3 regions of the Bacillus sp. 01N45 genome follow, and region 3 is predicted to be linked to each of the others. Evidence: riboswitches for the same ligand, from Rfam matches in the RefSeq annotation. Region 3 holds a riboswitch; each other region holds the start of a gene.
What was found. Region 3 has a riboswitch for S-adenosylmethionine ahead of AC1DMU_RS22560 (methionine ABC transporter ATP-binding protein). Riboswitches for the same ligand answer to the same signal wherever they lie in the genome.
Positions count from the first base shown of each region.

Region 1 (3,282 bases), on a different contig from region 3:
ATCTCCTCTTTATATGCATCTACTTTTGAAAAATCCATAGCAGCAATATATATTCGTTCTAATTTATCACGAACTGATTTCGCTTTCGCTAAGAAAGACATCGCCTCATTCATTTTTGCTTTATATTGAATCGACACGTCACGAATTTCTGTCGCATACTTCTCATCTGTCCCTGGTGTCACAATCAAGGCATACATATCTATAATTTCATCACCTTCGCGGCTCGGAAAATATTCATGTGGTGCGGTGCTATCAAAAATTGCAAACCCTAATTCTCTTACGATAACCATATCAAGACTATTTGGATCAAATCCACAATGATATACTTCAACTTCAAATCCTTTTTCTTCTGCTGCCTTAGCTAATTTTTTAAGCATTGTTGATTTCCCAGATCCTGGGCGTCCTTTTATAAAATAACGATGTGGTAATCCCTCTGTTAAATTAGGAACAAAATCAACTGCTCCTTTCGGTGTAGCTGCCCCTAAAAACCGATGTTTCACAAGCGATTGTTTCCCGCCTTTATCTGTAAATAACTTCTGAATCAGCTGATCGGTTAGTTCATTTGCTTTATTAAAATCAATATTATTAATATATATTTTCTCCCACTCGTCATGTATAACTAGTGCCTCGTTAAAACAAGCGTAAGCAGTTTGAAAAGCCTTGCTTGCTTCTGAAACAAATCGTTCAATTTCCACCTTCTGCTTTCTTAATTTATCTGAGTCCCAAGCAACCCCTAAATTAATATACTCTTCGACAACTCCTGGCATTTTCGGCTCAATAACATGCGGTGATGTTCCATCAACAATTCCTACTTTTAACTTCGGGATAATTACACCATCAACCGATTTATTATCAGAAGAACAGTGTAAAAATTCAATATCATATCCTTTTTCAACCCACTCGCGACCTATTGCTTTGATTAAAGAAGATTTCCCGGTTCCAGGACCACCCTTTAAAATAAATAACCTGTTTAGCCCTTTTAAATTCTCATCGTATAAATTATGAAATCCTCTAGCTGTATTTCCACCAGCGTAATAATTCAATACATTCCCTGTCACTGCACTCACTCCTTCGCAGCATTCTATTTACATAAGCTACAATATGCGAGCAACTTTATTTGGGTGAATACCTATTTTGTATTGCACGAAAAAAGGAAATGAATTACAATTTAAAAGTAGTGAATATTCAGAAACGAAAACTTAATATGTCTTTATCAAGAGAGGCAGAGGGACCGGCCCTTTGACGCCCAGCAACCTCAGTTTATACAAACTGAATAGGTGCTAATTCCTGCAAAATGCATTGCATTTTGAAAGATAAAACGTAACTATTGTGTACAAAACTCATCTTTCTTGATTATGAAAGGTGAGTTTTTTTATTTCAAAACATATATTGGAGGTATTTAAAATGAAAGTAATTGACCTATCACAAACATTTGAAAACAATATGTCCCAATTCCCTGGAACACCAAAAATCAATTTAGGAGCCATTACAAGCGTTGAAGAGACAGGCTATCAAGTTACAGATTTTCATTCTGTCGTTCATGTTGGCACGCATTGTGATGCTCCTGCTCATTTCATTTCAGGCGCAACGACTATTGATCAATTACCCCTAGATCAATTTGTAGGCGAAGCTGTTCTTATTGATGTAACTCATGTACAAGAACGAAAACTACCTAAAGAAGTATTACACAACGCTGACATAAAAGAAGGTGATATTGTCATTTTCCATTCCAATCTATCTACGAAATGGAATACAGAAGCATATGAGAAAGAAGCTTTTTATCTTTCTGAAGAATTAGCTGAAGAACTAGTTCAATTAAAAGTAAAATCTGTCGGTTTAGATTTCATCTCTCCTGATGAGGTAACGACAGAAACATCGCCAATCCATCACATACTACTTGGGAATAATATTTATTTAATCGAAAACTTAACAAACTTAGATGCAATTAACACGAAACGTTTCTTTTTCTCAGCGGCACCTTTAAAAATTAAAGATAGCGACGGTGCTTTCGCAAGGGCATTCGCTGTAATTTTTTAAACAAACTATACAAAAAAGCAAAGATCATCATTGACCTTTGCTTCTATTTTTTTTATTTAAACTAAGAAAGAATTGCTCAACACGAGGACGTAACCAAGCTAAATAATCTTTCTCTTTCTTCTTTGTACAAGCTATTTCTTCGCCATCTACCATTCCGACAAGCTCTAGCTCTAACAGTTGCCTCGTAAATGCTAACATATTTATTTCTTCGTCTGGATACTCTTCTTTTAATTTCTCCTCAATTTCCCCCAATAAAAAACCGTCACGCATCATTGCCAATGCATCAATCCAAAGTGGCGGCATTTCATATTTTTCTCCTGTAATTGTATCTTTTACAATATAATTCTTTTGCTCTTTTCGAAATTGAATCGTGTGTAAACATACAGTCGAATTTAATGTTAATTCCATCATACCACCTCTTTCATAATATCTGCATAGAAAAAAGGATGCGCGTGCACCCCTTCTTTCTCTAACACTACCGAACCGTTACATGAATAACAAATCTCATGTCGATATTTTCCTCCATTATAAACGAAGTATTTTATAAAAAAAACCCTTCTTGAAACATTTTATAAAATGTTTATATTTACACAACAAGAACACTTTTCTGAAATTTTTTTCTCTAGCACATTATGCTGTCGGTAAAAAAATTTCCTCTTTCGTTCCTATTCCCATGCTACTTTGAATCGCGATACTTCCTTGATGTTCCTCAATGATTTTATATGTAATCATTAACCCAAGTCCCGTACCATTCTCCTTTGTTTTGTAAAAAGCTTTACCGATTTTCTCTAACAAATCCGTTAATTTTTTTAAATAATTTAAAAGCTTCTCTTTCCTCATATATCAAGCTTTTAAATTTGTTCATATAAATACTCCTCATACTCAATACAAAAGCTCTACATATTATCTCCTTAAATTATAAGTATGAAATTGCTTTCAGGGTAAGATGTAACCTTATCATACGAAAAGGAAGGAGATTTCCCCTTCCTTTTCGTCACAACTTATATCCATCTTACCCGATCATGTAGCAATCCATCCGTAAAGTCATTTCCGCCCACTACAAAATCCTTCATATATAAATTCAAATATTCTCCGTACTTACTCTCTGTATTTAATAATAATTCCTCTACATAATAGGCACCTTGTTTAAAGTTATCGAACAGTAAACTACACAAGCCAGCATAAATTCCGCATCCTACTTGGAAGTAAGTCGCATTCGTTTTATATTTATGAAAAACTTGACTG
Region 1 is NZ_JBFTQW010000009.1:76,211-79,492, reverse strand. Features, by position in the region: gene AC1DMU_RS20540 (PRK06851 family protein) at 1-1,058, opposite strand, end outside; SAM riboswitch class I at 1,208-1,320, shown strand; gene AC1DMU_RS20535 (cyclase family protein) at 1,405-2,037, shown strand; gene AC1DMU_RS20530 (hypothetical protein) at 2,065-2,445, opposite strand; partial or broken gene AC1DMU_RS20525 (ATP-binding protein) at 2,668-2,829, opposite strand; gene AC1DMU_RS20520 (S-adenosylmethionine decarboxylase related protein) at 3,039-3,282, opposite strand, start outside.
Region 1: another riboswitch for S-adenosylmethionine. It lies ahead of AC1DMU_RS20535 (cyclase family protein); the one in region 3 lies ahead of AC1DMU_RS22560 (methionine ABC transporter ATP-binding protein).

Region 2 (3,282 bases), on a different contig from region 3:
CCTTATATACAACAGGACAATCAGTAAACGAGATGCATCAAGAAACCTTGCAACTGCTTTTAAGAGGCATTGGTACTTCGCAACTTTGCACTGAGGAAGAAGTTCATCAGCTTACTGCAGTTACTGGAAGTGCACCAGCTTTCCTTTATTACTTTGCTGAAAGCTTGATTGAAGCAACAAAAAGTTATGGCGTCGATGAAGCAACCGCAAAACACCTTGTCATTCAAATGATTTCTGGATCTGCTTCTATGCTTGAACAAACGCAAGATCCGGCTAACCTCCGCGAACAAGTAACAACGCCAGGTGGTTCCACAGCTGAAGGTCTCAAAGCTTTATATGAATATAATTTTTCAGAGGCGATTCAAAAAGCAGTAGAAGCAACAAACAAAAAAGCTAGGGGGAAATAATATGAGTTTAACAAGTTTAAAAGACTATACTACATTACATAACGGTGTAAAAATGCCTTGGTTCGGTTTAGGTGTTTTTAAAGTAGAAGATGGTTCAGAAGTAATTGAGTCTGTAAAATCAGCAATTAAAAATGGTTACCGCAGCATCGATACTGCAGCAATCTATCAAAACGAAGAAGGCGTTGGACAAGCGATCCGTGAAGCAGGTGTTTCACGTGAAGAATTATTTATTACATCAAAAGTATGGAATAGCGATCAAGGATATGAAACAACACTTCAAGCATTTGAAACTACATTAGAAAAATTAGGTCTAGAATATTTAGATTTATATTTAGTACATTGGCCTGTAAAAGGGAAATATACTGAATCATGGAAAGCGTTAGAAAAACTTTATAAAGATGGCCGTGTTCGTGCTATCGGTGTGAGTAATTTCCACATTCACCACTTACAAGACGTGTTTGAAATCGCTGAAATTAAGCCAATGGTCAATCAAGTGGAATACCACCCACGTTTAGCACAAGAAGAATTACACGCTTTCTGTAAAGAACATAACATCCAGCTTGAAGCTTGGTCACCATTAATGCAGGGACAACTACTGGATAACTCCACATTACAAGACATTGCGACAAAATATAATAAATCAACTGCACAAATTATTTTACGCTGGGATTTACAAAATGAAGTTGTAACAATCCCTAAATCTATTAAAGAACATCGCATTATTGAAAATGCAAATATATTCGATTTTGAATTAAGTGCTGATGACATGAAAGCAATTCAAGCTCTAAATGAAGATCGTCGCGTTGGTCCAGATCCAGATAACTTTGACTTCTAGTAGAAAAACCACTGCCATATGCAGTGGTTTTTCTCGTTAAATAAAACTGAAAATTTAAACTATATTTCAATTGGTTGACACTTCATCATCCAAGGTGTAAGATTTTGAATTATCAAAGAAACACAAAAATTAATAAAATTTATTCGTTTACTCATTGTATCAAGAGAGGTGGAGGGACTGGCCCTTTGAAACCTCGGCAACAGGTTCATTTTGAATACTGTGCCACTTCCTGCAAGCATTGTGCTTGAAAGATAGAATGAGGGACTTCGTTTATATACGGGTGCATAACTTGTACGTAAAAATCCCTCTTTCTCAATATGAAAAGAGGGATTTTTTATTTTTCATTTCCCTCATCATCATCCAAACTTAATTATTTAGGAGGAAAATCAAATGAAAAAGAAGTTTGTACCCGGTATTGCATCAGCTGTAGGAGTAAGTATTTTATTAACTGGTTGCGGTAGTTATAAAAACGAAGCAAGCGGAGCAAATGCAAAAGACGAGGCGCCTAGTAAACAGGTTTTAAACTTATCTTCACCTACGGAAATACGAACAATGGATACAGCTCGTGCTACAGATACTGATTCTGGTCAAGTAATGAGAAACGTATTTGAAGGTTTGTATAATCTTGGTGAAGGTAACAAACCTGTCCCTGGCGTTGCGAAATCTCATGAAGTAAGTGGCGATAAAACGAAATACACATTCCACCTGCGAGATTCAAAATGGTCAAACGGCACTCCTGTCACAGCGAAAGATTTTGTCTTCGCTTGGCAAAGAGCTGTTGATCCAGCAACAGCCTCTGAATATGCATTTCTATTCTTTGATATTAAAAATGCAACAAAAATTAACAACAAAGAACTTCCAGCCGATCAACTTGGTGTAAAAGCAATTGATGACCATACGTTTGAGGTAGAATTAGAACGTCCTGTTCCGTACTTTATAAGCTTAACAGCATTCCCAACATTTCTACCAATTAACGAGGAATTCTTTAAAGCACAAGGTGATAAGTATGCGTTAGAAGACAATACAATTTTGTACAACGGAGCTTTTACACTAAGCGATTGGAAGCATGAGCAAAGCTTTAAATTTAAGAAAAACCCTACCTATTGGGATAAAGATACTGTCAAACTGGAAGAAATCAATTTTAACGTCGTAAAGGAAAAATCTACAGAAGTAAATTTATTCGAGTCAAAACAATTAGATCGTATCAAACTAACATCTGACTTCGTTGATAAATATAAAAAGGATGCTAACTTTAAAGAACGGCCAAACGTAGGGGTACAGTTTCTACGTATGAATCAACAAAACAAAGTACTTCAAAACGTTTCTGCACGCCAAGCAATCGATCAAACAATTGATCGAAAATCCTTTGTAAATACGTTATTAAATGACGGCTCCACACCAACCTCTAGTCTCGTACCGAAAAACTTTGCAAAAGGACCTGACGGAACAGACTTCCGTGCTGCAAACGGCGATTTAACAAAGGTTGATACAAAATCTGCTCAAGAATTATGGAAAAAGGCAAAACAAGAACTTGGGTCTGAAAAAATAACATTAGAACTATTAATAAGTGACGGTGACCTTGAAAAGAAAACTGGTGAGTTCTTAAAAGGACAATTAGAAAAGAATTTAGATGGCTTAACAGTAAATATAAAGCCGCAACCACGTAAACAACAAGTTTCACTTTTATTAAAAGGTGACTACGAAATTGGAATTGACGGCTGGAGCCCTGACTTTGCAGATCCAATTACATTCCTTGAGCTATTTACAACGAATAACCCTTACAACTTAGATCATTACTCTAATAAGGAGTTCGATGAAACAATAGCAAAAGTGAAAACAACTTTAGCCGGTGATGAAAAAGCTCGCTGGGAAGCATTACTAGCATCCGAGAAAATATTATTTAAAGACTCTGTTATCGCTCCTCTTTACCAAAAAGGCGAATCTTATTTAGAACGTTCTTATGTGAAAGGAATTGTGCAAGTAGACTTTGCAGGTCAATTAAACTTCAAATGGGCCAAAATTGAAAAATAAAGCGAAACT
Region 2 is NZ_JBFTQW010000016.1:38,523-41,804, reverse strand. Features, by position in the region: gene proC (pyrroline-5-carboxylate reductase) at 1-407, shown strand, start outside; gene AC1DMU_RS26350 (aldo/keto reductase) at 409-1,242, shown strand; SAM riboswitch class I at 1,396-1,500, shown strand; gene AC1DMU_RS26345 (peptide ABC transporter substrate-binding protein) at 1,633-3,273, shown strand.
Region 2: another riboswitch for S-adenosylmethionine. It lies ahead of AC1DMU_RS26345 (peptide ABC transporter substrate-binding protein); the one in region 3 lies ahead of AC1DMU_RS22560 (methionine ABC transporter ATP-binding protein).

Region 3 (3,282 bases):
GATTGAATCTATTATTCGTGAACCGGTGGAAATTGTTTGTACAAATGGTACAATTGGTTTATCGAAAATGGATGAGCTCATTGATCAGTTTTTTGATAAGGAAGTGTATGTACTAGTGGATGCTGATGATGCTGGAGAAAAGTTAAGGAAGCAATTTCGAAAAGAATTTCCGCAAGCAGAGCATATTTACATTGATCGCTCGTACCGAGAAGTGGCAACTGCGCCATCTTCACACTTAGCAAATGTATTATGGGGAGCTGACATTGACGTTTATACAGAATATTTACGGTAAGGAATGATAGAAGTGATTGATTGGACAGGAGCCGAAGCTACAGCCCTAATAGAGAACGAAGAAAAAACAGTGTTATATGTATATACTCCAATGTGTGGAACATGCCAATTAGCAAAAAAGATGTTAACAGTTGTTGAGCTGACAATTGAAGACCTCCAAATTGGAATGTTAGATTTAAATTATGCTCCGCATTTAGCGAAAGAGTATGGAATCGAAAGTGTACCGTGTTTACTTGTTTTTGAAAATGGGACACTCATGAAGAAGATATATGCATTTCATTCGGTTGAATATTTATATACGGAATTAAAGTAGGCGGCAAAGTTTTTGCCGCCTCGACATATTTCTCGGGAAATATGTCGAGATGCAGGGTGGTTACAGTATTTGTCGAGCGAAAGTAACAGGATTGCTCTTTAGTGAGAGGGAATGGTATGTGTAATAGAAAGTGATATGAAGGATGTGATTTAGGGTGAAATTATATTCTTTGCTGCAATCATTTGTAAATTACGCTAATGGTCAATATCATTTAGAGCCGCTTTTAAGACAAGGAGAAAAAACTGTTAATTTCCGCTTTGGAGATGAAAGTTGTTCGTTACAAATTTCAAGAGATTATATAGAGCTGCTACATGAGGAAAGAGGAACGGAGCAAATCGTTTGTGTAGATGAGGAAGATGTAAAACAATTGGTGAATGGAAATGTACGATTGCAAATGCTAATGAACGATGGACGTGTACAATATTCGGGAACGTATCGAACGATGCTATTAGTTGAATCGATGTTCCATATATGTAAACCGATGTCAGTAGGCGCTTAAAATTCTGAAGTTTCATTTTTTACGAAAATTTCTGTTGACATGGTGTGTGGATATTGATACAATTCAATTCATAAAATATAGACAATTTCATAAATTACAAATCAGACGAAAATGTAATCTGATTTCTCTTATCAAGAGAGGTGGAGGGACTGTGCCCTGTGAAGCCCGGCAACCGTCAACTTATGTTGAAATGGTGCCAATTCCTGCAAAGCAAATGCTTTGAGAGATGAGAGAGAGGGATAATGTTGTTATATACGCATATAAACCTTTCTGCTTCTCTAAAGCGGAAAGGTTTTTTTATTGTTTGAATGTGGAGGACATTCAAACAATAAAAGTAGTGATAATGGTGGACTACACGCATTAAAAATAAAAAATTGCGGAGTCGACCAAAAATCTAGCTTCAGCGGCTAGAACAGTCGGTCGTTTCATCCCTTCCTATGAGGCAAAAAGCACCTCTACGTCAGGGATTCGGGCGTCCTCTTGTTCTAAACGAGCCGCTTACGCTTTTTAAACAAAAAAAGGGGTGAACATCATGATCTTGTTAGAAAATGTAAAGAAAATATATAAAGCAAAAAGCGGTGATGTCACTGCTGTAGATAATGCCAATTTAAAAATAGACAAAGGTGAAATATTTGGTGTGATCGGATATAGTGGCGCTGGGAAAAGTTCTTTAATCAGATTATTCAATCAGTTAGAGAAACCAACTTCTGGCCAAATTACAATTGCAAATCGTGTGATTTCAGCAATTACAGGGAGTGAACTTCGTAAGGCAAGGCAAGAAATCGGAATGATTTTTCAGCACTTCAACTTACTTTGGTCACGAACTGTACGCGAAAATATCGAGTTCCCACTTGAAATTGCAGGTGTTGATAAGGCGAAGAGAAGAAAACGAGTGGATGAGTTAATTCATCTTGTTGGATTAGAAGGAAGAGGGGACGCGTATCCATCTCAGCTGAGCGGAGGACAAAAGCAACGCGTTGGTATTGCAAGAGCATTAGCTAACAATCCACAAGTGCTTTTATGTGATGAAGCGACATCAGCTCTTGATCCAGAAACGACAGATCAAATTTTAGATTTATTATTAGATATTAATAAGCGTCTCGGTTTAACAATTGTACTCATTACACACGAGATGCACGTGATTCGAAAGATTTGTAATCGAGTGGCGGTAATGGAGAAAGGGAAGATTGTAGAAACGGGTCCAGTACTTGATGTATTCCGCAATCCGCAGAAAGACATTACAAAGCGATTTGTACAGCAGTTAACGGATTCTGAAGATACAAATGAAACGATTGAAAGTTTAATTGAAAAGTATCCAGATGGTAAAGTAGTTCGTTTGCAGTTTATCGGTGAAGCTGTAGAAAGACCAGTACTTCAAAGATTAATGCAACGCAGTGATATAGAAGTTAGCATTTTGCAAGGAAACATCGCCCAAACAAATAACGGCTCTTACGGTAGTTTAGTTATTCATTTAAATGGTGAGGAAACAGCGATTCAGCAAGCAATAGAGGGAATACATCAAGATCAAGTAGAGCTGGAGGTGATTGCACATGGATAAGTTACTCACAAATATTGATTGGAATCAAATGTTAGAAGCAACTGGTGAAACGTTATATATGACGGCAATCGCAGCTCTTGCCACATTTGTTTTAGGACTAATTTTAGGATTGTTACTCTTTATGACAGCGAAAGATAATTTATGGGAAAACAAATCGGTTAACACGGCAATTGGAGCGTTCGTAAACATTTTCCGCTCGATACCGTTCATCATTTTAATCATTTTATTAATCCCATTCACAAAGATTCTGCTTGGAACAATTCTTGGAGCGAGTGCAGCACTGCCAGCTTTAATTATTGGAGCGGCACCGTTTTACGCGAGAATGGTTGAAATTGCACTTCGCGAAATTGATAAAGGTGTAATTGAAGCTTCAAAAGCAATGGGAGCAAAAACAAGCACTATTATTTTGAAAGTATTAATTCCAGAATCGTTACCAGCATTAGTATCTGGTATTACGGTTACAACAATCGCTTTAGTAGGCTATACAGCAATGGCGGGGGTTGTTGGTGCTGGTGGCCTTGGAACACTTGCTTATTTAGAAGGATTCCAGCGAGGAAATAACGATGTAACAATCGTTGCGACAATTTGTGTATTACTAGTGGTATTTTTCATTCAGTGGAT
Region 3 is NZ_JBFTQW010000011.1:87,743-91,024, reverse strand. Features, by position in the region: gene AC1DMU_RS22575 (toprim domain-containing protein) at 1-292, shown strand, start outside; gene AC1DMU_RS22570 (thioredoxin family protein) at 296-604, shown strand; gene AC1DMU_RS22565 (hypothetical protein) at 759-1,103, shown strand; SAM riboswitch class I at 1,229-1,336, shown strand; gene AC1DMU_RS22560 (methionine ABC transporter ATP-binding protein) at 1,636-2,661, shown strand; gene AC1DMU_RS22555 (methionine ABC transporter permease) at 2,654-3,282, shown strand, end outside.